2 regions of the Arthrobacter sp. MDT2-3 genome follow, and region 2 is predicted to be linked to the other one. Evidence: riboswitches for the same ligand, from Rfam matches in the RefSeq annotation. Region 2 holds a riboswitch; the other holds the start of a gene.
The links. Region 2 has a riboswitch for glycine ahead of gcvP (aminomethyl-transferring glycine dehydrogenase). Riboswitches for the same ligand answer to the same signal wherever they lie in the genome.
Positions count from the first base shown of each region.

Region 1: it holds a riboswitch for glycine, as region 2 does, so the genes downstream of both, gcvP (aminomethyl-transferring glycine dehydrogenase) here and gcvP (aminomethyl-transferring glycine dehydrogenase) in region 2, are expected to answer to the same signal.

Region 1 covers NZ_JBNHFS010000009.1:16,639-26,212, reverse strand. Annotated here, with positions in the region: gene AC5RUQ_RS19890 (L-serine ammonia-lyase) at 1-5, opposite strand, end outside; gene gcvT (glycine cleavage system aminomethyltransferase GcvT) at 167-1,327, opposite strand; gene gcvP (aminomethyl-transferring glycine dehydrogenase) at 1,338-4,226, opposite strand; glycine riboswitch at 4,407-4,505, opposite strand; gene AC5RUQ_RS19875 (TetR/AcrR family transcriptional regulator) at 4,596-5,135, opposite strand; gene AC5RUQ_RS19870 (MFS transporter) at 5,202-6,770, shown strand; gene AC5RUQ_RS19865 (Dps family protein) at 6,879-7,355, opposite strand; gene AC5RUQ_RS19860 (nitrilase-related carbon-nitrogen hydrolase) at 7,571-8,599, shown strand; gene AC5RUQ_RS19855 (agmatine deiminase family protein) at 8,656-9,574, shown strand, end outside.
Region 2 covers NZ_JBNHFS010000004.1:126,607-136,180, forward strand. Annotated here, with positions in the region: gene gcvP (aminomethyl-transferring glycine dehydrogenase) at 1-2,607, opposite strand, end outside; glycine riboswitch at 2,660-2,767, opposite strand; glycine riboswitch at 2,769-2,866, opposite strand; gene AC5RUQ_RS13350 (hypothetical protein) at 3,015-3,371, shown strand; gene AC5RUQ_RS13355 (hypothetical protein) at 3,388-3,699, opposite strand; gene AC5RUQ_RS13360 (VOC family protein) at 3,779-4,138, shown strand; gene AC5RUQ_RS13365 (DUF427 domain-containing protein) at 4,277-4,561, shown strand; gene AC5RUQ_RS13370 (hypothetical protein) at 4,653-4,997, opposite strand; gene AC5RUQ_RS13375 (hypothetical protein) at 5,102-5,245, opposite strand; gene AC5RUQ_RS13380 (GOLPH3/VPS74 family protein) at 5,585-6,355, opposite strand; gene AC5RUQ_RS13385 (hypothetical protein) at 6,615-6,932, shown strand; gene AC5RUQ_RS13390 (hypothetical protein) at 7,012-8,043, opposite strand; gene AC5RUQ_RS13395 (phosphatidylinositol-specific phospholipase C/glycerophosphodiester phosphodiesterase family protein) at 8,073-8,933, opposite strand; gene AC5RUQ_RS13400 (SRPBCC family protein) at 9,194-9,574, opposite strand, start outside.

The DNA of each region.
Region 1 (9,574 bases), on a different contig from region 2:
GCCATTACGGGTATTCCTCACTAAGAGTGTGCGTGGGTTGCGTGGTGGGTAACCGGACTCCGGCAGCATGCGTCTAAGGGAGCGTCACGTCCGCCCAGCGGGCGTCTTCGCGCCCGAGCATGCAGAGGAGTTCAGACCCGACGGGCCTTACGCCAGCCACCAAGCCCTATCTGGCGCGTTTATAGAACGGGAGATCAACTACTTCGAACGGCTCTGCCTTGCCGCGCAGATCAACCTCCAGTGGTGTGCCGACTTCGGTGAATCCGACGTCGACGTATGCCATGGCGATCGGGTATCCCAGGGTGGGGCTGGGCTGACCGGAGGTGACTTCGCCAACGATATTGCCGTCCTTGAGGACCGGGTAATGTGCACGGCCGGCGCGGCGTCCCAGGCCCTTGAGGCCTACGAGCCTGCGGCCGGACGTGCTGCCCGCGCCGGCCTCCTTTTTGGCTGCCAGCGCGGCCTTGCCCACGAAGTCGCCTTCCTTGGAGAGCGCGACGACAGGTCCCAGGCCTGTGGCAAAGGGGTCGCCCTGCAGGGACAGTTCGTTGCCGTACAGCGGCATGCCTGCTTCAAGCCTGAGCGAATCGCGGGAGGCGAGGCCGGCGGGAGTCAGCTCCCCTTCGTCAGCGATGGCGACGAGTGCCTGCCAAAGGCCAGCGGCGTCGTCGTTGGCCACAAAGATTTCAAACCCGTCCTCGCCGGTGTAGCCCGTGCGGGCGAGCAGGAGGTCCAGTCCGGCGCCGCCCACTAGGATGGGAACCACCACAGCGGCGTAGTACTTCAGCTCCGTCACCAGGTCGTGCTGCGCGGCCGGGACCAGGCGCAGCAGCAGCTCCTGCGCCTTGGGGCCCTGGACGGCGATCAGGGAGGTGGCGGCGGAAGCGTCGTCGACGGTGACGTCGAATCCGGCGGCCCGCTGGGCAAGGGCAGCAGCAACAACCCCGGCGTTACCTGCGTTGGGGACCACCAGGAAAACATCGCTGCCGCCTTCCGAGGTGCCCTCACCTGCAGGGCGGCGGTAGGTAATGAGGTCGTCGATGATGCCGCCGTCCTCATCACAGATCAGCGAGTACTTTGCCTTTCCCACGGGCATGGCGGACATCTTTCCCACCAGGGCGTAGTCCAGAAATGCGGCGGCATCCGGCCCGGTAACCCAGACTTCACCCATGTGGGAGAGGTCAAACAGGCCGGCGGCGTTACGCACCGCATGGTGCTCGGCCAGCTCGGAGCTGTACTTCAGGGGCATCTGCCAGCCGCCGAAGTCGGTGAAGGACGCCCCCAGTTTCTTGTGCTCGTCGTAGAGTGCGGTGTACTTCTCAGTCATGGCGCGGACCTTAGTTCTCGAACTCGGAAAGCGGCGGGCAGGAGCAGATCAGGTTCCGGTCGCCGGCCGCGCCGTCGATGCGGCCCACCGGCGGGAAGTACTTGTCCTGCTTCAGTGCCTTCACCGGGAACACGGCCTGCTCACGCGGGTAGGCGCGGTCCCAGTCACTGCTGATGGCAGCCGCGGCGGTGTGGGGAGCGTTGCGCAGCGGGCTGTCAGCAACGGAGAAGTCGCCCTGGGCCACCTGGTCGATTTCACCGCGGATGGAGATCATGGCCTCGATGAAGCGGTCGATCTCGCCGAGGTCCTCGGATTCCGTGGGCTCCACCATCAGGGTGCCCGCAACGGGGAACGCCAGGGTGGGGGCGTGGAAGCCGTAGTCGATGAGGCGCTTGGCCACATCCTCAGCTGTGACGCCGGTCTTGGCCGTGAGCTCACGCAGGTCCAGGATGCACTCGTGGGCCACCAGGCCGCCTTCACCGGTGTACAGGACCGGGAAGAAGTCGTTCAGGCGGGCAGCGATGTAGTTGGCGGCGAGCAAGGCGGACTTGGTGGCCTCGGTCAAACCATGTCCGCCCATCAGCTTCACGTACGCCCAGGAGATGGGGAGCACGCCGGCGGAACCGTACTTGGAGGCGGAGATGGGGACGTCGTTGCCTTCGGTCCAGGTGGCCGCGTTGCCGGGCATAAAGGGCGCCAGGTGCGCCTTCGCAGCGACAGGGCCGACGCCGGGTCCGCCGCCGCCGTGCGGGATGCAGAATGTCTTGTGCAGGTTCAGGTGCGAGACGTCGCCACCGAACTTGCCCGGCTGCGCCAAACCGACGAGGGCGTTGAGGTTTGCGCCGTCAATGTAGACCTGGCCGCCGGCAGCGTGGATGGCGTCGCAGACTTCGCGCACGTCGGCGTCATACACGCCGTGCGTTGACGGGTAGGTGATCATGATGCAGGACAGGGCGTCCTTGTTGGCCTCGATCTTGGCGTACAGGTCGGCGTGGTCGATGGTACCGTCGGCGGCGGTGGCCACCACAACCACCTTCATGCCCGCGAGGACAGCGGAAGCGGCGTTGGTGCCGTGCGCCGACGCCGGGATCAGGCAGACGTTGCGCTGCTGGTCCCCGCGCGAGTGGTGGTAGCCGCGGATCGCCAGCAAGCCGGCGAGCTCGCCCTGGGAACCGGCGTTGGGCTGGATGGACACCTGGTCGTAGCCGGTGATCTCCGTGAGCTGCGCTTCGAGGTCCGCGATCAGTTCGCGCCAGCCTTCGGTCTGCGAGTCCGGGGCGAACGGGTGGATGGAGGCGAACTCGGGCCAGGAGATGGCTTCCATCTCGGCTGTGGCGTTCAGCTTCATGGTGCAGGAGCCCAACGGGATCATGGTGCGGTCCAGCGCCAGGTCCCGGTCGCTGAGCTTGCGGATGTAACGGAGGAGCTGGGTCTCCGAACGGTAGGTGTTGAACACGGGGTGCTGCAGGAAGTCGGAGGAGCGTTCGACGGCGGCATCCAGGCCGAACCCATCCGCCACCTCAGCCAGCCCGGCACCAAAGGCGGCCAGGACGCCGTCGACAATGTCCGCGGTTGTCGTTTCATCGGTGGAGAAGCCCACCGTGTGCGCGTCGATGCTGCGCAGGTTGATTCCCCTGGCCTCTGCTGCGGCGATGATGCCCGCGGCCTTGCCGGGAACGGAGACCGTGACAGTGTCGAAGAAGCTGGTGTGCACTACCTCCAGGCCGGCGGCCTTGAGCGAAGCGGCAAGGGTCCTGGCGTGGGCGTGGGCGGACTGCGCAATCGCCTTCAGCCCCTGGGGTCCGTGATAGACGGCGTACATTGAGGCCACGATGGCCAGCAGGGCCTGCGCGGTGCAGATGTTCGAGGTGGCCTTCTCGCGGCGGATGTGCTGCTCGCGGGTCTGCAGGGCCAGGCGGTAGGCAGGAGTTCCCGCGGAGTCCTTCGAGACGCCCACCAGCCGTCCGGGCATGGAGCGTTCAAGGCCTTTCTGGACTGCCATGTAGGCGGCGTGCGGGCCGCCGTAGAACAGCGGGACACCGAAGCGCTGTGCCGAGCCGACGGCGATGTCCGCGCCCTGCTCACCGGGGGGCGTGATGAGGGTCAGCGCGAGCAGGTCGGCCGCGACGGTCACGAGGGCGCCGCGCTGCTTAGCGTCGGCGATCACGGCGCTGTGGTCAAACACCCGGCCGGAAGCCCCGGGCTGGTGCAGGACCACGCCGTTGATGGGGCCGTCGGGCAATCCCGTGGAGAGGTCCGCCACCTCAACCTCGAAGCCGAGTGCCTCGGCGCGGCCCTTCACGATGGCGATGGTCTGCGGCAGGCAGTCGGCGTCCAGCACAGTCTTGCCGTCCCGCACCTCTTTGTTTTTGTTCGCGCGGCGCATCATCAGCACGGCCTCGGCCACGGCGGTGGCTTCATCCAGCAGGGAGGCGTTGGCGATGGGCAGTCCCACCAGGTCCTGGACCATGGTCTGGAAGTTCAGCAGCGCTTCGAGCCGGCCCTGGGAAATCTCGGGCTGATAGGGCGTGTACGCGGTGTACCAGGCCGGGCCTTCGAGGATGTTGCGGCGGATCACCGGCGGCGTGACGGTGTCGTAGTAGCCCTGGCCGATCATCTGCACGGCGGTCTTGTTCTTGGCTGCCAGAGTGCGCAGTTCGGCGAGCGCCTCCACCTCGCTCAGTGCGCCCTTCAGTTCCAGCGCGGAGTCCTGGCGGATGTCCTTGGGGACCGCGGTATCCACCAGCGCGTCCACGGTGTCGTAGCCCACGGCCTTGAGCATGGTGTCGACGTCGGCCTCCCGGCGTGCGCCGATGTGCCGGTCAACGAAGGTGGCAGCAGCGGGGGCGGCAATAGCCGGAGAGGCGGGGGCCGGAGATACAGTCACGGGGAACTCCATAGCTAAGGCGGCATCAGGGTACGCCGCATCGATTCGGGTTCCTCCCCGCTCTGTATTGGACCTGAGAGTTTCCGCGTTGCCTGCATCCGCTGGCCCCGCTTGCACCGTCGGTGAGCACAGCAGTCCAGGTATCCGGGGAACCGGATGCCAGGCGGACGGCCTGCTACTTTCCAGAGTTGCCTCGCCGCGGCGGTACATGGGCCTGTGAGATTCCTGGGGAGGTATTGCTCCTACGGCGCCTGCTTGTACCTTCTGGCAGAACTCTCCCGCCGCAGATCAAAGGCTATTCATTTGGGTTTTCCTGGTGGCCGGCGACGGCCCACACATGCAGTAATTCTCCTATGCCGCGGGCTCAGGAGCAAATACCGGCTAGCCCCTGAGCCTCTCGACGGCGGCCAGGAGTTCGTCGACCTCGGCCTGCCTGTCGCCGGCGTTTCCGGACGGCCCGCTTTCCCACATGGCGTTGAAGTACAACCCGTCCCCCATATACAGGACGGCCTTTGCCATCGCAGCGCCCACGTCCTTGCCGATCAGGTCCAGCCATTGCTGCTGGATGACTGCGAAGCGGCGGCGGGCATCCTCGTGGGCCACCTCGGCGAGTCGCGTCACGGCGACAAAAGAACGGTCCATGGGGGTATCGGACCAGAGGGAGGACCGGATGAAGTAGGCCGCGGCCCCCTCGGGCGCGGCGGCCATGGCTGCGAGGTCATCTCCTGCCAAGCGGTCCAACCGCTCCAGGGTGGCAGTGATCAGCGCTTCCTTGTTGGGGAAGTGGTACAGCAGGCCGCCCTTGGAGACGCCGGCCCGCTTTGCCACCGCATCCAGCGTGGCGGCCCTCTCCCCCACGTCGATCAGGAGTTCTTCAAAGGCATCGAGGACTGCATCTCGCGCTACGGGTTTTCGGGGCATGCCTCCCATCATGCATCGCGGGTAGTGGATTTCTTAACTATACCGTCTGGACGGTATAGTTATTCCATGACACCGTCCACCGCCTCCCAGCAAGCACTCACCCGCACTGCCCCGACGGCCCCGGATCCCACCAGGGGCACGTGGCGCGACTGGCTTGCGCTCGGGCTGCTGATGTTCCCTGTCCTCCTCGTGGCAGTGGACAATACCGCCCTGACGTTTGCGCTGCCGGCAATTGCGCGCACGCTGGGAACCTCGGGAGTGGAGCTGCTGTGGATTGTGGATGCCTATCCGCTGGTGCTGGCTGGATTGCTCGTGGCCATGGGGAGCCTGGGCGACCGGATTGGACGCCGGCGGCTCCTGATCATCGGCAGCATCGGCTTTGCAGCCGTATCAGCAGTAACGGCCTTCGCTCCCAGCGCCGGCTGGCTGATTGCCGGACGCGCGGCCCTGGGTTTCTTCGGCGCCATGCTGATGCCCTCCACACTTTCCCTGATCCGCAACATTTTCGTCGATCCCAACCGCCGGCGGCTGGCCATTGCCATCTGGGCTGCAGGGTTTTCCGGCGGCGCCGCCCTGGGCCCAATATTTGGCGGGTGGCTCGTTGAGCAGTTCTGGTGGGGAGCGATACTCCTGGTGGCCGTGCCCATCATGCTGCCCCTGCTGGCCTTCGGACCCGCATTCATCCCCGAGTCCAAGGACCCAACACCTGGGCGGGTGGATGCGCCGAGCATCCTGCTCTCGCTGCTCACCATGGTTCCGGTGGTCTACGGCATCAAGGAATTCGCCACCGAAGGTGCCGGACCGCTGGCCCTGGGCAGCCTGGCCTTCGGCCTGGCAATGGGTGCCACTTTTGTCCGGCGGCAACAGCGGCTCAAGAGCCCGCTGCTGGACATGTCCTTGTTCCGCAACCGGGTGTTCAGCATGGCCATCACGGCAAACGTCCTGGCCCTGTTCTCCTTCAACGGCTTCATCCTCTTCCTGGCCCAGCACCTACAGCTCCTTGAGGGCATGTCCCCTTCCGCTGCGGGAATGGCAATGATTCCGGCGCTGGTGGCAACCGTCGTGGCGGGCCTTGCGGTGGTGCCGGTGGTGCGGAAGGTCCGGCCGGGTTTCGTAGTGGGCACCGGCCTGGCCATGAGCGCCGCAGGCTACAGCATGGTGACGTTCGGCAGCCATGCCGACGGGCCGGCACTGCTGCTCGCTGCCCTGCTGGTCCTGGCCCTGGGCGTGGGAACGGCCGAAACCATCTCCAATGACCTCATCCTTGGCAGCGTCCCGGCGGAAAAATCGGGGGCAGCCTCGGCGATCTCGGAGACAGGCTATGAGGTGGGCGCACTGCTGGGAACTGCCGTCCTGGGCTCCATCCTGACCGCCTCCTACCAGCAGAACCTGCAGCTTCCTCCCGGAGCGGTTGAAGCCGCCGGCCAGGGCAGCGCGCATGCCAGCGAAACCCTGGCCGGCGCCATGGAACTTGCAGCCGGGTTGCCGGCACCCTTGGCGGACGCCGTCCGCCATGCCGCCGGCTCCGCTTTCGACTCCGGCGTGCACGTCACCGCGGCGATCGGGCTGGTGCTGATGGCGACGGCGGCAGTCCTGGCCGCCGTCGTGCTCCGGAAGGTGCCCAAGGCACAGTAGGGGCGCAGGCTGCATAACGGGCTCGCGCGGGCAGGCATAAAAACAGCGCCCGGCTCCGGACTTCGTGTCCGGGCCGGGCGCTGAAGGCCGTGCGTGGTGCCCCGCTGGCTAAGCGTCAGGTGCCGTGACGCTCGCCGTCGGCTTCATGGTTTCGGCGTTCACCATCCAGGCGAACTGCTCGAACTTGGCGATGAACTCGTGGAGCAGGTCAGCCGACGTAGGGTCTTCCTCGTCTACTTCATCATGGACCTTCCGCATGGTGCCTACGGCAGCTTCCAGGGCTGCGACAATCCGCTCGATGGCATCCTTGGTGCTAATCAGGCCCGCAGGAAACGGAGCGAGACTGGTGGACTCCGCCACGGTGGAGCTGCGTCCATCCGGGAGGGCATGCAGCGCGCGCATCCGCTCGGCGGTATCGTCGGCAAACTGGCGGGCGGCGTCGATGATCTCGTCCAGCTGCAGGTGCAGGTCGCGGAAGTTGGTTCCCACGATGTTCCAGTGGGCCTGCTTGCCCTGGAGGTGCAGCTCGATCAGGTCCGTCAGCACAGCCTGCAGGTTGTTGGTCAGTGTCGGTGAAGCTTTCATGCGTCCTCCTCGATTGGTCCAGTAATCCCGACGCTACCAGCCCGGCACCGGGCAGAGGACGGTACCTCCGGGAAATTTCTCAGTGAGCTTACTAATTCCTTTTTCCCGACATAAACGAACGCGATTCATATCTCCCCTTGCATCCGGGGCGATGGGACCGCATACTAAATGAACGTCATTCATTTAGTGACCGTCGTCTCACTGGAGTAGCAAACATGATTGAAATTTCCTGCCTCGACGCACCCGCTTCCCTGGCACGGACATCGCCGTCCAGCCGGAAGGCCCTGCGCGTTGGCGTGGTCCAGCACCGGTGGCAAGCTGACAGCGCCGCTGTCGAGGCCGAACTCAACGAGGGCATCAGCCGGGCCGCTGCACTGGGAGCCTCTGTGGTTTTCCTCCCGGAGCTCACGCTGTCGCGCTATCCGGCGGACACGCGGCCGCACAACGATCCGGCAGAGGGGACACACCGTACCCGGCCCTCGGACATCGCCGAAGACCTGCTGACGGGGCCTACCTTCCGCTTCGCCGCAGACGCCGCCCGCCGTCACGGGGTATCGGTCCACGCGTCCCTGTACCAGCGGGCAGAAGACCCGGACGGACAGGACGACGGGCTGGGCCTGAACACGGCCATCCTGGTCTCGCCGGAGGGCGAACTCCTGGCGCGGACCCACAAGCTCCACATCCCCGTCACCGCCGGGTACTACGAGGACAAGTTCTTCCGGAAGGGCCCGGCAGCGGCTGACGCCTACGAAGTGCACGCCCCTGCCGAACTCGAAGGCGCCCGGCTGGGCATGCCCACCTGCTGGGACGAATGGTTTCCTGAGGTGGCCCGGCTGTACTCGCTGGGCGGTGCTGAAATCCTGGTCTACCCCACGGCCATCGGCTCCGAACCGGACCACCCCGATTTTGACACCCAGCCGCTCTGGCAGCAGGTGATCGTAGGAAACGGCATCGCCAACGGGCTGTTTATGATCGCGCCCAACCGCTGGGGCAGTGAAGGCACCCTGAACTTCTACGGTTCATCCTTCATCTCCGACCCCTACGGCCGGATCCTCGCCCAGGCACCCCGTGACGCGTCCGCCGTCCTCGTGGCCGACCTGGACCTGGACCAGAGGAAGGACTGGCTGACCCTGTTCCCCTTCCTGGCAACACGCCGTCCGGACACCTACGGCCGCCTCACCGAGCCCGTCCGCCCGAATGAATCCATCGGCGGCGAGCGCGGGTTCGCGGAGGTGTGCTCGTGACCGCCCCCGCGGCACAGCAGGACGCGGCTGTCCCGGCGCAGGCCGGACAGTGGCAAATGCCCGCCGAAACAGCGCCGCAGGAGCGGCTCTGGATGGCGTTTCCCGCCGGCGGCTACACCCTTGGCGAGTCCACTGAGGCTGCCCACGCAGCAAGGTCCACCTGGGCTGCAGTGGCGAACGCCGCCGTCGAATTCCAGCCCGTCACCATGGTGGTGGATCCCGACGACGTCGAAACGGCCGCCGCCTATCTCCACCCTGAGGTTGAGGTACTTGCAGCCCCGCTGAATGATGCGTGGATGCGCGACATCGGCCCCACTTTTGTCCTGGACGGCGCGGGAAACCTTGGCGCCGTGGACTGGGTGTTCAACGGCTGGGGCGCACAGGACTGGGCGCAGTGGGACAAAGACGCCCTGGTCGCCGGCGAGGTGGCTGGCCGCTCCGGGGCACACCACATCGTGTCGGCGCTGGTCAACGAGGGCGGCGGCATCCAGGTCGATGGCCAGGGAACGGTCCTGGTGACGGAAACAGTACAGCTGGATCCCGGACGCAATCCCGGCCTCAGCCGGGCCGACGTCGAGCTGGAACTGGCCCGCACCATCGGCGCCACCCATGTGGTGTGGCTGCCCCGCGGCCTGACCCGGGATTCCGAGCGCTTCGGCACCCGCGGCCACGTGGACATCGTGGCGGCCATCCCCTCGCCCGGCACTCTGCTGGTCCATTCCCAGAGGAATCCCGAACATCCGGACTTCGAGGTATGCCGGGAAGTCATCGACTTCCTGCGCGGCACCACGGACGCGGCCGGCCGGACGTGGAACATCATCGAAGTCCCCGCCCCCGAAACACTCCGGGATGAGGAAGGCTTCGTGGACTACAGCTACATCAACCACGTGGTGGTCAACGGCGGAGTGATTGCCTGCAGCTTCAACGACCCCCAGGACGACAAGGCCCTGCAGATCCTGGCCGAGGCCTACCCCG
Region 2 (9,574 bases):
GATCATAGCCTCGATGAAGCGGTCGATCTCCGCAAGGTCCTCGGACTCGGTGGGCTCCACCATCAGCGTGCCCGCCACCGGGAAGGACAGCGTGGGGGCGTGGAAGCCGAAGTCGATAAGGCGCTTGGCCACATCCTCAGCGGTGACGCCGGTCCTGGCCGTTAGGTCCCGCAGGTCAAGGATGCACTCGTGCGCCACCAGGCCGCTCTCCCCCGTGTAAAGAACCGGGAAGTGCTCGTCGAGCCGCGCGGCAATGTAGTTCGCTGCGAGCAGGGCGGACTTGGTGGCCTCGGTGAGCCCCTGCCCGCCCATCAGCTTCACGTACGCCCAGGAAATCGGCAGCACGCCGGCCGAACCGAAGCGCGAAGCAGAAATCGCAACCCCGTGCCCGTCTTCGTGGGCTGCTTTGTTGGCGTCGCCCGGCATAAACGGTGCGAGGTGCGCCTTGGCAGCAACAGGTCCGACGCCGGGTCCGCCGCCGCCGTGCGGGATGCAGAACGTCTTGTGCAGGTTCAGGTGCGACACGTCGCCACCGAACTTGCCCGGCTGCGCCAGCCCGACGAGGGCGTTCAGGTTGGCACCGTCCACATACACCTGGCCGCCGGCGGCGTGGATGGCATCGCACACCTCGCGCACGTCCGAGTCATACACCCCGTGCGTTGACGGGTAGGTGATCATGATCGCGGAGAGGACGTCCTTGTGGGCCTCAATCTTAGCTGCGAGGTCGGTGTGGTCGATGGTGCCGTCGGCGGCGGTGGCCACAACTACAACCTTCATCCCCGCGAGGACGGCGGAGGCGGCGTTGGTGCCATGCGCCGAAGCGGGAATGAGGCACACGTTGCGCTGCTGGTCCCCGCGCGAGTGGTGGTAGCCGCGGATCGCCAGCAAGCCGGCGAGCTCGCCCTGGGAACCGGCGTTGGGCTGGACGGACACCTGGTCGTAGCCCGTGATCTCCGCGAGATCAGCTTCCAGGCCGGCAATGAGCTCCCGCCAGCCTTCGGTCTGCGAATCCGGAGCAAACGGGTGGATCGAGGCGAACTCGGGCCAGGAAATGGCTTCCATCTCGGCCGTGGCGTTCAGCTTCATGGTGCAGGAACCCAACGGGATCATGGTGCGGTCCAGCGCCAGGTCCCGGTCGGAGAGGCGGCGGATGTAGCGCAGCAGCTGGGTCTCCGAACGGTGCGTGTTGAAGACCGGGTGCTGCAGGTACGTGGAGCTGCGCAGCACCGACTCGGGCAGCTCGTAACCCTCGCCGGACGCAACGGGACCGGCGCCAAAGGCGACGGCAACCGAGGAGAGAACCTCCGGCGTCGTGGTTTCATCGACTGACACGCCAACTGTGTCCGCATCGATGAGGCGCAGGTTGATGCCGTGTGCTTCGGCGGCGGTGATCACCTTCGCTGCCTTGCCGGGCACGCGGACGGTGAGGGTGTCGAAGAAGGTGTCGGACACCAGATCGCGTCCGGCGGTCTTCAGCGTGGTGGCCAGGGCGCGGGCGTTGTGGTGGACGGTTTCGGCAATCGCCTTCAGTCCGTCGGGGCCGTGATAGACGGCGTAGAAGGACGAGACGATAGCGAGCAGTGCCTGCGCGGTGCAGATGTTGGAGGTGGCCTTCTCGCGGCGGATGTGCTGCTCGCGGGTCTGCAGGGCCAGGCGGTAGGCGGGGACACCGGCGTCGTCCTTGGAAACACCCACGATCCGGCCGGGGAGGGTGCGCTCCATGCCCTGGCGGACAGCCATGTAGGCGGCGTGCGGTCCCCCAAAGAACAACGGCACGCCAAAGCGCTGGGTGGAGCCGACGGCGATGTCCGCGCCCTGCTCACCCGGCGGGGTGATGAGGGTGAGGGCCAGGAGGTCGGCGGCGACGGTGACCAGGGCGCCGCGGTCTTTGGCCTCGGCGATGACGGCGGACTGGTCCCACACGCGGCCGGAGACGCCGGGCTGCTGGAGAACAACACCGTTGATGTCGCCGTCGGGCAGTCCATTGGTGAGGTCGGCGATCTCCACCTCGAAGCCGAGGGCTTCGGCGCGGCCCAGCACGATGGCGATGGTCTGCGGGAGGAGGTCGGCGTCGAGGACGGTCTTGCCGTCCTTGGCGCCTGCGTTCTGGCCTTTGGCCCTATTCGCGCGGCGCATCAGCAGCACGGCTTCAGCGACGGCGGTGGCTTCGTCCAGGAGGGAGGCGTTGGCTACCGGGAGCGCGGTGAGGTCCTGCACCATGGTCTGGAAGTTCAGCAGTGCTTCGAGCCGGCCCTGGGAGATTTCCGGCTGGTACGGGGTGTAGGCGGTGTACCAGGCGGGGGCTTCGAGGATGTTGCGGCGGATCACCGGCGGGGTCACGGTGTCGTAGTAGCCCTGGCCGATCATCTGCACGGCCGTCTTGTTTTTGCCGGCAAGCTCGCGGAGCTCGGCGAGGACCTGGACTTCGCTGAGGGCACTCTCGAGGGTGAGGGGCTTGTCCTGGCGGATGGAATCGGGGACCGCGCTGTCCACGAGGCCATCGACGCTGTCGTAGCCGACGGCCTTGAGCATGGTGTCGATGTCGGACTGGCGGCGCGCGCCGATATGGCGGTCTGCGAAGGTGGTTGGGGACGATTGAACCGTCATGAGAGGAACTCCATAATTCAGGTGGTGCCGAAACACCACGTTGATTCGGGTTCCTCCCCGCTCTGTATTGAACCTGAGAGTTTTGCGTTGCTTTGCTGTTCAGCAGAGCGCCACTTGCACCGTCGGTGAGCCCGGTTGCCCGGACTGCTTTCCAGAGTTGCCTTGCCGCGGCGGTACGTGGGCCTGAGAGATTCCTGGGGAGGATTTGCTCCTACGGCGCCTGCAGAACGTACCGGCAGGACTCTCCCGCCGCAGATCATCAGCACGTGCCACTGGTGGGTGACACGGCTCACACCATACCGGGTTGCGGGGCTGGATGCAAAACGGGGGGCATTCTGGGGCGGGAGGAGGCTGACAAGTGGAAGGGACTACGGGATGATTAATAGCCCCTAAAGGCGGGATGAGCCATGATGACAAGCCACACTATTGCCGTCCACATCACGGTAGATGACCAGTCCCATCCCGCTGCGGTCTCCGAATTGCTCAGTGAGTTGTCGTCCCGCTTCAAAGAGGTCACACGTGCCGAATTCATGTTGGGCGGACAGCGCTGGGGCGGCGCCGAAACCCTGAATGTCCGCAAGGTGAAGACGGCCGCTGGTGTGGTGGCCGTATCCGCGCGCGACAGGAGGCATCTGGCGGCCCAACTGGAAGTCGCACTGGCCCACCGCGAAGCCGGCTATGACGATGCTGAAGTGGCTGCACTGTGGGATATCGCCAACAGCCTGGCGCGCACGCTCGGGATCAGCGGAGTGGACCGGCTGTAAAAGCTGCTTAGAGCAGCTACCGCTTCCTGGGGCCGGCTGTTGTGCCGATGCGGTACCCGGCCCAGAATGCCAGGACAAGCAAACCCGCGACGGCGATTGCCAGGCCTGCCTGCGTCCCTGGCGTAACGAACGCCAAGCCGTTTCCACTGAAGGGCTCGTTGCTCAGCGGCGCGTACGCGAACCAGCCAAAGCTGACATTCTGGCTGTTGCTCCACGCGACGAAGCACCCCACCAGCACCACGGCGAGGGCAGCTACCGGCAGCGCGGCTCCGAAGAAGCGGGCAGGTTTTGGCGTTTTCTGTGCGTCAGGTGTGTTGTTTTCCCCCATGCAGGCGAGTCTAGTGGTGCTGTTGATCGTTACCCCGCCGCCGGGGACAGACGGCGGGGGCTGTGGTTAGGCTGGGCGGATGTTGACCATTGGCAGCACCGTCCTTGGCGTCAATGACGTCGCCCGCGCCACAGCTTTTTGGCACGCCGCCCTGGGCTACGTTCCCCGTGAGCCCGGGGATGAGACCTGGGTGATCCTCGTGCCGGCGTCGGGACCGGGAGCGCAGTTGGCACTTATGCTGAGCGAGACGCCCGTGCAGGACCGCCCGCGCATCCACCTGGATTTGTATGCTGACGACCAGGCAGCAGAGGTGGAGCGGCTGATCTCGCTCGGCGCCCGGAGCGTCGACTGGGACCTGTATCCGGAGGACTCCGACTTCGTGGTGCTCGCCGACCCCGACGGGAACCGTTTCTGCGTCATCGACCAAGGCCCGCGGTAGCGCCGCCATCGAACTTTACGCCGGTGATTCAGATCGGGGCGCTGGAACCCGCCCTCCGGGAACAAGTGCGCACACTATGCCGTTGGGATACCTACGAGCGGCATTCGCATGCGGCGGCACCCAACAGAATGGAACCACATGGTCAGGGCTATCTGGAACGGAAAAGTCATCGCCGAATCCACGGACACCGTGGTGGTGGAGGGCAACCATTACTTCCCGCGCGATGCAGTGAATGCTGGCTACCTCCGGGACAGTGACCTTTATTCGGTCTGCCCCTGGAAGGGCAAAGCCAGCTACCACTCTCTGGAAGTGGACGGAAAGCTGAACGTGGACGCGGCCTGGTACTACCCGGAGCCGAAGGCACGCGCCAAGCAGATCGAGGACCGCATCGCGTTCTGGCGCGGCGTAACCATCGAGGCGTAGCAGCGGAAAGCAACGGGCGACGGCGGGACTTCCCGCCGCCGCCCGTTGCTTCTTGCCAGGGCCCACCATCGCGCCCTGTACAGCGCTTTGGCTAAGCGGCCAGCGGCATATCGAACAGTTGCTCGGCGAGCCGGATGAGGTGGCGGGGAGCGTCGGTCTCTTCGATGGGGTTTGTGTGGCCAAGGAACATGGCGGTTCCGTGGATGGTTTCTTCGAGATCGATTCCTGCTTCACGAATGAGGACTTCGGCGCGGACGTTCTCGGTGTACCTGATGCCCTCGCTATCCAGGTAGACGTGCCAGTCGGTGCCGGCGATGCGGCCTACCTCCCCTGCGGCTACCCGCTGAAGTGCTGTCAGGTCCAGCTCCACTGGCCTGATGTGGACCGGATGGACCAGGCGGGCAGGGACCACTAAGGCGTTAACGGAAGTGTTCATGGTGGTGTCCTTGTAGCTGAAAAACGGAGGTTAGGCGCCGATGGCGGAATGGCGCGGGCAGCCGAGTGGGCTAGGAGTCCCGTTTCGGCTGCCCGCTGGCCTGTTTAGCGCTGGTTTTTGCGCGGCTTTATGAAGTTGATTTCGCTGTTTTCACTTTTGGCTCTTTTGTCGGCTCTTTTTTCGAGGATCGACTTGCCGGCTTTTTTAGCGGCGCCGCTTTTCGGGGATTTTCCGGACATCGGAATCACGCCTTTCTATGCTTTGCGTTACCCGATACCATACCTACTTTTATTTTTTATGCCAGTCCTCGAAAAACCTGGTCCAGCGGCGATCTAAGCGCCGCAGCGCTCGGTGAGCCGTGTGACCAGCACGGTTAGCTCCTTTTCCGTTTCATGACAGAAGAGCTTTTGTTCGTCTTTTTCTGTCAACGTCGCAATCAAAGCCGGAAATGCACTGAATTTGCGTCGTCGCTTTCTGCTGCAGCCTAAAAATCACGACACCAAAGCCGCTTTACTACGTTTGGTCCTATCCTGGCGAGGTAGGTAGAACGGAGCCCCGGGACCATCATCGGCCAGAGTTCCGTGGGATCAAAGATTTGCCGCTTCTTCCTCAGCCAGCCTGACCATGCGAAGCTCGTCCTCGACCGCGCGCGACGGCCAATAGTCTTTCGACAGCTCACTTGCCCGGATTCTGTCTGCCTCCGGGAAGAGCTTCGGGAGCAGTCCGGACGCCTGAAGCAGTGCGATCAGCACGATGGTCCTGGCATCGGGTGCCTTGGGAACGGGCTTGGCGCCGGGCGGGTTGGGGCCAGGCTCCCCGGACGCGGTTGCCCCGCCATCCGTGGTCCCCGCACCAGGTGCCCCGTCTCCGGTTGGCGTGGTATCCGGCACCTCGAGGCTGGACGGCGCACTGAGCGCGGCCTGGATTTTTTTCAGCAGCGCCTCCTCCGGAGCGTGGTCCTTCTCCGGGTACCGCACGGCCCGGAAGTGGCCCAAGTGCTTTTCACCCACGTGTTCCACGATGCCGAGTGACACCAGCCCGTCGTAAACGCGCAGCACTTCGGCGCGGCTTTCCAGCACCGACACCCACCACTTGGGAGTGTGGGGCCGGGATTTGCTGCGGATGAGTTCAAGCTCGTGCTGGTAGTCCGTTACCGGGGCGGTGCCCGTGGCCTTGACGTGCTTCCCCTGCAGCTCGATTGCGCCGAGCAGGTCCAGCTCGGCCAGTATTGCCCCTGCCACCGTTGTCCTAAGCGCGAACAGCGGCACTTCAGGTTTGCCGTTCTGGTCATTTGTGGCCAAAAGCAGGAAAGCTTGGGGAAGGCTCAGGTCCACAGTTTTAGGTGTTTCAGCATCCATAGCATCATGGTGGACCAGTTGGGCAGCCACCACAATGAGGACTTATGCCCACGACGCCGGGCCTCCCGCCGTCGTGCCAATTATGGCCATACGCGGCCCGTGTAAGGTCCCCAGCCCCGTTCTGTTGTAGAAGTCCAGGGTGACGCAGGGTGAGGAGCCGCCGTTTCCCCCCGCGGAAGTTGGGTATGCCCGGGCGCCTTGACCATCAGCGGGCATAAGCTGGTACCACCAGTTCCCTTCCAGCACCCGGGAGGTCATCGTGGACGCTGAAACCGCCGATGTGGTGGGCCATGATGTCACCACCATCACCTGCGTCTGCGGCAACACTGTCAGCCAGGACGGATTGATACAGGCGAACTCAGAGGGCATGCCTGTTTATGCCGAATCCCCTGTACCCGAAGGGCTGGCGCCGTGGCCGGCGGACGAGGACCTCTACACGCTGTGCCCTCGGTGCGGCCGCGTGTACCGCGACGCCGTTATCGAGGAGACAGGCACAGCGCCCGTCGCTTTCCGGGTGGACGTCACCACCGGCCCCATCGCAGAAGCAATCCAAGTCCACTGGGACCTCAGCCCATAGAACCAAGCGACGAGACCCACAGCATAGGGAAGCGGACGACGCCGGGAGGCTCCCGGCGTCGTCCGCTTCCGTTTGGTGCCTACTGGCTGAAGGGGACCTTTTCCCAGCTCAGGACGCCAGCGTCGGAACTGTTGCCGGCCACCGAGAACCGGACGTAGTTGGTGGCGTTGGCGGAACCGTCCACGGTGATGCGCTGCAGGTCGTCCGCGGCGTGCTGGCCGTAAATATCCAGCCAGGGTGAGCCCGCGGCCAGGGGCTGGTTCTCGGCGAAGACGTGGCTGTCGCCGTTGATCAGGTAGACCGGGCGGTCGAAGCTGTTGGTCTCCTCGACGATGGCCTGCACGATCCCGCGGAACCCGGAGAGGATTTCCGGGTTGAGGGCGGCCGCGTTGAGCAGCGAAGGATCGAACATGTCGGCCTGCGTCATCAGCACCACGGCGCGGTCATTGCGGCGTTCGGCGTCCGCGAAGGTGTCACGGATCTGGTCCAGGACGGCCTCCGTCCGGTGCTCAACTTCGGCCAGCTGCTCGGGGGTGGCGGTAGTTTCACCCAACCCGCTCCACGGCTGCAGCGAGTTGTTGCTGCCCTGGATGTTCAGCACGGAGAAGGCCACCCGGTTCTGGTTGAAGCGGACGTTTTCGGGCAACCCAAGATTCTCCTGGCTCTTCACCGGCATGGTGGCGCCAAGAGTCTTGCCCGGCTCGTTGAAGAAGACTTCCCGCAGCTTGTCCAGCCGCTCCAGCGGGTTGTACGCGCCGTTGTTGGTGCGGTGGCAGTCCACCCACTCGTTGTCGCCCGGGGTGAAGACCAGCGGGTGTTCGAAGGTGTCGAACTGGGTGCGGATGTTGGCGAAGTACTCGTCCGAGCAGACCGAGGAGCCGTTTTTGATGTCGCCCACGTGGGTGACGAACTTCAGTTCCTTGTCGGCGTTGATGTCCTGGATGCGGGCAGGGAACTTGGCGATTTCGGCGTCGCCGTAGGGGATGTCGCCGATGACGCCGAAGGTGAAGGCATCGCTGGTGCTGTCGGCGGCGGTGGCGGGCTGGGACGCAAGGAGGCCGAGCGCCAGGACGGCGGCCGCCGTCGTAATTTTCAGGGTGTTTAAAGGCATGGGATGCTCCTGTTTCTGCTGGGAAGGGCTTAGGACGCGCGGGCGGTGAGGAACTGCTGCAGGCCGGCGAGGTCGTCGGTGTTGATGTGGTCCACACCGGAGTCGAAGAGCTCGTTCCACACCGCTTCGCGTGCGGCGCCGGGCATGTCCGGGGTGGCCCAGAAGCGGACGCGGTAGCCGTTGGCGTGGGCCTGGGCAACGTAGGCGTGCAGTTTGGCGCGCTCGGCCTCGGGCATCGGACCGACGCCTTGCCAGGTGAACAGTTTGGTCCAGTTGTCGCTGACCAGCGGCATCAGTTCGGCGGGCTTGCCGGAGGTGAGGTCGGCGGAGCGGCCGTCGTAGAAGCTGAACCGCTTCTCCTGCGCCTGCATTGTGGCGAGCGGACGGTTGCCGCTGATGACGGCAGTGACCGGGCCGGTCTTGGTGGTGCCGTTGGTGTAGCGGCTCATGATGTCGCGGTGTTCGGCCAATTCCTGCTCGATGGCGGCGTACGTGGCTTCGCCATCGCTCTTGATGTCGATCAGGAGCTGCAGGCTGCCGTCCCACTTCGGGTAGACGCTGTGGCCCTGCTGGCTGCGGACCAGGTCCTGCAGCGGGTCGAGGTAGAGGCTTTCGAGGGTGACTCCGGGCTGGACATCCTCCAGGTCGTGGGCCACCAGCAGCTCGCCGTCCACCAGCCAGACGTCCGCTTCGACGCTGGTGAAGCCGTGCTCCAGTGCGTCGAACAGGGGGCGGTCATGCTCATAGTCGTTGTGCGCATGCGCCTGGGCCAGCGGCTGGCCGACGACAACAGGCGCCGGCTGGGTTGCCTCAGCTTGGGCGGGTGCCGCGGCAGTTCCGGCCAGGGAGGCAAGGACGGCGACGGCGGCAAGGGTGCTTTTCACGAACACGGAGTACTCCTGGTACCTCGGGGATATCCGCCCGGGTGTGGGGTGTGCCGGGCAGAAAGGGGTGCGTGAAAAGAGTGCTTGCCGCGGGAGAACGGTTCGGGGCCAGCGGGTTGCTGGAGGGTGAACCCGACGTGACAGTGCGCGCCGCACGCAGGTCATAAAGAACGACGGCGGGAGGCATCCCGCCGTCGTCCGCTTTCTGTTTTGAGTCGTTGATTGCTCAGCCGGTCCCGGCATCTCCAGTCCGTCGGCCCGCTCTCCTAGACTTCGCCTCGCCAGCCACCGGTTTCGCTGCCGCGTGATTCGATGAAGTCCTTGAACTTCCGCATGTCGGCCTTCACCTGCATCTCGTCGATTTTCAGTGCCGCACCTGCTTTCTCAACGACGGTTTCGGGTGCCCATTCGAAATGGACTTTGACCTTCGTGTGATTGGCATCCAGCGGCGTGAACCTGATGATGCCCGCATGGGACTTGCCGTCGGTGCTGCGCCAGGCGATCCGGTCGTCAGGCTCCTGGTCAACTATTTCAGTATCGAATTCCCGCTGAACACCGCCCACCTTGGTAACCCAATGGTTGGTGGTGTCGGTCAGTTGGGTTACGGATTCCACACCGGACATGAACTGCGGAAAGGATTCGAACTG